2 regions of the Shewanella sp. BC20 genome follow, and region 1 is predicted to be linked to the other one. Evidence: riboswitches for the same ligand, from Rfam matches in the RefSeq annotation. Region 1 holds a riboswitch; the other holds the start of a gene.

Evidence for each region. Region 1 has a riboswitch for cobalamin ahead of CBX96_RS09260 (ABC transporter ATP-binding protein). Riboswitches for the same ligand answer to the same signal wherever they lie in the genome.
Region 2: linked by a shared signal. The riboswitch ahead of CBX96_RS07605 (TonB-dependent receptor) and the one ahead of CBX96_RS09260 (ABC transporter ATP-binding protein) in region 1 are both predicted to bind cobalamin.

Annotation. Positions count from the first base shown of each region.
Region 1 is NZ_NHRI01000007.1:53,673-57,093, reverse strand. Features, by position in the region: gene CBX96_RS09265 (histidine phosphatase family protein) at 183-905, shown strand; cobalamin riboswitch at 1,086-1,245, shown strand; gene CBX96_RS09260 (ABC transporter ATP-binding protein) at 1,378-2,343, shown strand; gene CBX96_RS09255 (iron ABC transporter permease) at 2,340-3,421, shown strand, end outside.
Region 2 is NZ_NHRI01000005.1:114,450-117,870, reverse strand. Features, by position in the region: gene CBX96_RS07605 (TonB-dependent receptor) at 1-1,509, opposite strand, end outside; cobalamin riboswitch at 1,618-1,852, opposite strand; gene CBX96_RS07600 (hypothetical protein) at 1,978-2,646, opposite strand; gene CBX96_RS07595 (hypothetical protein) at 2,892-3,421, opposite strand, start outside.

The DNA of each region.
Region 1 (3,421 bases):
TGAGTCCAAAGTACGCAATCGGGTGACAAATTGCATTTTATTATTGAATGTCGTTCGTTATGTTTTGGACATTTATACGTATAGACGTCCATAATACGCGACATCGGATTGTCAGGGCAAGGCTAAAGTTGGTATAGCATAGGCGAGATAACCCAGATAAAAACGATAAAAGGAAAGATCAGATGAAGCAGCTCAGGTTATTACTGTTACGCCATGGAGAATGCGAGGGCGGGGCGATTTTACGTGGCCGAGTCGATGTGCCACTGAGCGACAAGGGCTGGCGGCAGATGTCGGCGGCGGTGGAGGCGCAGGCGACTGTGTGCCACGGCATTTATAGCTCGACCTCAAGGCGCTGCGCCGAGTTTGCCAAGGCCTTTGCGGCTGAACTGCATTCGAGTGCGTCCGTGGGCAGAAGTTTAGATGCGCCCGCGCCTTTGCCGCTGAAGGTCAACCTGCTGGAGGAGTTACAGGAAATAGCCTTCGGCGATTGGGATGGTTGCCTGCTCGATGACTTATATCAACGCGACGGCGAGCGGATGGCGGCCTATTGGCAGAATCCTTGGGAGGTGACGCCGCCCAATGGTGAAGCCATGGCAAACTTCGAAGCCCGTATCGATGGTGCGATAGAACAAATCCTCGATAAAGAGTTTACCCTGCTGGCAATGGATGATGAACAGGCCCACGGCGAGTTTAATGCCAATGCACCTGCGGCCAATATCTGGGTGGTGACCCACGGCGGAGTTATTCGCCACTTGATGTCAAGGGCGCTGGGGGCAGTGAAAACCTTAGGTTTTTACAGTCAGCTCGCCTTACCCGTAGCGGCGGTGGTGACGATTAATGTCCTCGAGGATGAGCAAGGTAAAAGATACTGGCGTTTAGACTGGCCCTCGGGTCACTGTGAGTAGCTTGAAAGCATCTGCCATCGGTATGATGAAAATTTTCTGATTTAAACAGCATTGCCTAATGAGCAAGATATAGGATAATGCTTTTCCCTGACGTTTGAGCCAGATAACGAACCCAGTACGTTAAGCTCGAAGGTCGCAGAAATAGGTGTTAGGAATTTTGTGCGATTGAGTGCTATTGCTTAAAGGCAACAGTATTTAAGCGCGCCGGATAACCCAAACATAATAGGGAATCGGGGAGCTGCCCGTCAGTAGCCCGAACTGTACCCGCAACTGTGAGTAGTCGAAGCGTTTTGCTTCTTACCTACGAGTCAGGATACCTGCCTATTTCTGTTTTCGCTGCGTGCAGCCTTAGTTCTCGAGCGGGTAACTCGAGGGAGCAGAAGATGACATTTATGAGTTTCGCCCTGTTGGCCCAAGCGGCTGCTGGCACAAATAACACCAATCAATATCCATGTGGGAGCAATCGTTAGTGATGCCTTCCACATCGAGCCTTGCGCCCTTAGCGCCCGCTGCGACTTCCGCTAATATGGCCCTTCAAGTGAGCCAATTGAGCTGGGCGATTGAGGGAAAAACCATTCTCTCGGAGATAAGCTTTGCCCTGCCGCAGGGGGAAATGCTCGGGCTGATTGGCCCCAATGGCGCGGGAAAATCCAGTTTGCTGCGCTGTTTATACCGCTTTATTCGCCCAGCTAAAGGGCATATCAGCCTGTTTTCGCAGGATATTAGCGAGCTGTCGCCCAAGGCGTTTGCCTGTAAAGTGGCGGTGGTGCAGCAGGATACGCCGCAATATTTCGATATGACCACAGAGCAATTGGTTGCCATGGGACTCACGCCTCATAAGGGCATGTTTGATAGCCATTCCAGCGAAGACAGTGACAAGATTGCCAAAGCGCTGGAAAAGGTCGGTCTGAGCCATAAAGTGCATCAGCAATACGATCGATTATCGGGCGGTGAGAAGCAGCGCGCCCTGATCGCCCGTGCCATAGTGCAGCAGCCGCAGTTATTGATTTTAGATGAGCCGACAAACCACCTCGATATCCGCTATCAAATTCAAATCTTAGAGCTAGTGCGAAGCCTTGGGATCAGTGTCATCGCCTCGATTCATGACCTGAATTTAGCCAGCGCCCTGTGCGACCACTTATTGCTACTGGATAAAGGGCTGGTGAGTGCCATGGGCACGCCGGCTCAGGTGTTAACCGAAGAACGTATCGCCGAAGTGTTTGGGGTATGCGCCCAAGTGACGCCCCATCCACAGCATGGTAACCCCTTGATTAATTACTTTTATGGTTATCAAAAGCCTAAGAGCGATACTGCGGACGCGGCGAGTGACTCCCATGCAGTTTCGGCTCAAGCGTTACCTCCTATGGCCTGCGCCTGTCATAACCCCGGGGCGCCAAGCGCTGCCTTGCACAAGCATAGCGTTGAACCCACGCCATGATAGACACACTCAAATTGGTGACCATGAATTTTTTTAGCCACATTTTTACGCCGCTCACCCGCCAGCAATGGCTGATTTTAGGCTTGGCGGGCTTTGCCCTGCTCACCCCCATCGCTGCCGCGAGTTTTGGCGCGGCAAACATTAGCTTTTTAGATGTGCTGCATGTGTTTATCAATAAACTCAGTCAGCTGTTTATGGCTGATGAGGCCGTGAGCACCAGCAGCATGACAGAGCGGATTGTGATGGAGCTGCGACTGCCACGGATTTTACTCGCCTTTGTGGCAGGGGCTGGGCTGTCCTTGGCGGGGAGCGTGCTGCAAACCGTGACCCGCAACCCCCTTGCCGATCCTTATCTGTTCGGCATTAGCTCTGGCGCTTCGTTTGGTGCCGTGGTCATGCTGACGCTATTCACAGGTTCTGGCCTGTTTGGCAATGCGGGCGCGATAGCCAGTTCGGGGATTTTTAGCGGTTCGGGCAGCTTTGCGGGGCTGCTCTGGTTGAGCTTACCCTTCGGCGCCTTTATTGGTGCCAGTCTGTCGGTGTTAATCGTGCTGGCGTTAGCTGGGTTAGGCCTTAAGAGCCAGGTAGAGCGCATGTTGCTCTCTGGCGTGGCAACCTCTTTTATGTTTGGCGCGTTAACCAGTTTACTGCTGTACTTTGCCAGCCCACAGGCCACCGCATCGGTATTGTTTTGGAGCCTTGGCAGTTTTGCCAAGGCCAGTTGGTCGCTGCTGGTGCTGCCGTCCTTAGTGGTGCTGGTGAGCTTTTTGATTATTCTCGGTTGGAAGCGCCAAATCATGGCGTTGCAGGCGGGGGATGAAACAGCCCACACCTTAGGGGTGAATGTGCCTAAGCTGCGCCTCAATATGCTGCTGCTCTGCTCGCTTATCACCGCCATTTTAGTGGCGACCTGTGGCGGCATTGGCTTTGTCGGCTTGATGATCCCGCACACAGTACGTTTGTTATTCCCCGGTCGTCAGCCCATCTTACTGACGGCGCTGGTGGGTGGCCTGTTTATGGTGTGGATTGATGTGCTCGCCCGATGTTTGCTTGGTAATCAGGAATTACCCGTAGGGAT
Region 2 (3,421 bases), on a different contig from region 1:
ATTGACGTTGGCACCTTGGAAGCTGCCGCCAACAGGTTTTTCAGCACTTGGGTCGAAGACAATTTCATCTTCTAAATCGAGGCGATATAGGCTAACGCGTAGGCTTTGGCTGGCCACAGTCCAATCCCAACCCGCCTCATAGGAGCGGCCTGTCTGTGGCTTTAAGCCATAGACATCTTTCGGGGTATAAGCTTGCTCATCGACCTTAGCAAAGCGGAAGTTTTCATCGCCACGTAGATAGAATCTGTGCTCGGCGCTCGGACGGTAATTTAAACCGAACTCGAATGCGGTCGCATCTTCATCTAAATCGATGCCGTTTGGATACACATTGCCATCGACCAGATCGTCGGTCACCCGCGCATAACGGCCACCCACTACATAGCTTAAGGTGTGGCTTAATGGCACTGTGGCTTGCAGGTAAGCACTTTGCATTTCCTGCACGTTGCTGCGCGCCATAGAGTCAAACTCGGCCTTACCGCGGCTGATGTCTAAACCAGTGACTAGGTTTAGCTCACCTTGACGGGTGCTGTAATTAGCAAGTGCTTTAGGGCTAAACATCAGCAGCGAGCGAGTATTTTGGCTACCCGCCCCCCAGTTTAATGAGGTCACTAAGGTATCGCTGTAATCCAGATCCGCCGCTAAGGCCCAGTTTTGGTTAAGCTGATGCTGATAACCACTGCGTGCCGCCGTGGTCATCTCATGAACATATTCGCTGCTATTAGAAGACTGGCGTGGATTTTCTTTGAACTGTTCTACCGTCAACGAGCCTGGATTTTCGCGGTCATCATCGTAATAGCTGGTTTCAACAAAGAAAGAATCTGTGGCGGTTTTATATTGAATACGCCCAAGGATAGAACCCGTTTCATTGGCATTGTGCTTGCGATAGTTATCGCCTTGGTTGTAGCTACCAGTCAGGAAATAGTGCCAATTTTTATTGATGGCGCCCGACACATCGCCGCGACCTTCGTAGGTATTAAAGCTGCCGCCGGATAATTGCACGCTGCCGCCCGTATTCTCAGGCGACTTAGTCACAATGTTGATCACCCCGCCGACCGCTTGGTCGCCATAAAGCACGCCCGCACTGCCCGATAAAATTTCGACACGCTCAATTAAATTGAGTGGAATTGCATTCAGGCTAGGCGCAGCGATATCGATGTTATTTAAGCGACGACCATCGAGCAAAATCAAAGTGTTGTTAACGGCGGTGCTGGCGCTAAAGCCGCGCATCGCGAAGCTAGTACCAATGTTATTGTCGGACAGCTGAATACCACTTTGACCACGTAACACTTCGGTCAAGCTGGTTGCGCCACTCTGCTCAATCGCTGCGGCATCAATCACATTCACATTGGCGGCAATATTTAAGGGGGTCTTGTCTGAACGGCCAATCACGACGATATGCTCATCGACTTTGGCCACGCTGGCATCATCGGCCGCCACGGCGGGGGCGATAACAGAAAAGCTGCAAAGGCTGCCGATCAGCAGCGCGATTTTAGTTGGATGTGTTCCCATTTTACCTTTAACTCCTGCAAGGAAAACGGGGCATTGGCGCCACGATACCGTTGATTCAGTAACAAATACTGACAGTCACTATCGCATTTTGAGATCTGCCCACCGAAATCTCAAAAACACCTTTAGGGCCGGTCTCCGGACTTAGGCTATGTTAATCCAAGCAATAGAAGGACTAACGCGAAACTGACCTTTGCACACTCGATTCTCTGGCTCACCTTGAGCTACCTAGCGAATGCGGTCGTTTCTCACCTTTTACCGTTGCGGGGGCAGTGCCAGAATTTCACTGGCTTCCCGATTATCTCGCGACGAATGCATCGCAAGCACCACAGAAGGTTGACTAAAAATAGGTTCAGAGGGCGAAAAACCAGTTAACGCCCAATAAGGCTCGTGGCATATCAAGCCTGAGCGCGCGCATTATAGACGTCTATACGGATGAAAGTCCATGCTCATCCGTCTCTCGACTGACAACTACTTTAATGAATAGGGCGCTAAGCCTGAAATAAAGTCAGCACTGTTAGCCGCCTGTAAGGGAGGTTTATCGGCAGAAAACACGTCGCCACGCATCGATTTATGCAGTAAATACAAGTCCTTGTTACCACTTACTACGGTATAGTAACCAATTTCGCCCTGGGGATGAGAGGTAAAAGCACTGGGATTAAACTGAGTCGCGCTATGGACATTCGGCATTGTGGTACAACCGAGAATGGCATGGAAACCTTCGTGACCGTCTACTTGGGTATCCCCTAGCTTTTGATACACCACGTCACCGTCACAGGCGGCTTGGTAAGTTTCAGCCATCGCATCTAAAAACTGCTCGGGGCTCACACTTTCGGCCATGTCCTTAAAGCCTTGCACACAAAACAGTGCACTCCATTGATTGAGCGCCTCCTGCTCAGGCACAAATTCCGCCATAAACATGCCCGCACGTTCCTCATGGTAGGCTTGACGCCAACCCTTTGGCAGATTAAATCCTAATTGCTGACTAAAGACAGGCAACACATGGGTATGCGACGCGCCACTTTCGCTGCGAGGCATATCCAATTTCGCCTCGACGGATTCAGAGCCGATTAGGCTGCACAGCATTAATACGCTCGCGCCCTGACATAACCTCATCTGCATATGGGGTATACATTTCATTATTATCATCCTTGTATCGCATTGTTATGGGTTAATACGACATATGAAATTGCATAGAAAACATCCAGCATTCTAGCGAAGATGTAAATAAGATAACAGTTAAAAAGCTAAACAAGATGACACTGTTACAGTCACAACAACTGTAAAATAGCAAATAGCAGCCAAAGATAGGGGGGTGATGGATTAAAAAAGCTGGTGAATGAACTTTCGCCAGCTGAGAAATGCCCTACATGCCCAACAATGAGTTAGTCAAATGACCAATTGATTTTACGCTGCGGCCTTGCCTGGCTCAAAATTGCCTGCCGTTGCTCTGGGGTCTCACATTGGGCAGCAGGGGTAAATTCCAGCGGCTTAACCACCAAGGAATCGGCAGGTTGTACCGGCGGTTTATCAAACATTCCGAGATTCATCGACCAAGAGACCCATTCTCCCTTTTCACTGATCCCCACAAAACCATCATTTGCCGGCGCTAGCCAAGTGAGGCGTGGAATGCGTTCAATCAGTTGCTCGACATTTTTAAGGTCTGCCCGATAACCGACGGGTACCACTTTGCCGTCGGGGCGCGTAAAGGCAAACGAGGACTTACCTAGGGTAATTTTGCTGCCTTGCTGCCAATATTTGTCGAGGATCGCTTGAGCATGATGAAAGCCAAACAGATAGGCGTAATCCGTATCGTCGGCGAGAATTTGCGGCGTAGCGTTGTCACGCAGTAGCAAGAATCCCGGGCCAACGCTGATAATCTCCTTCACGCCTGTGATATCGGTTTTCTTGATCC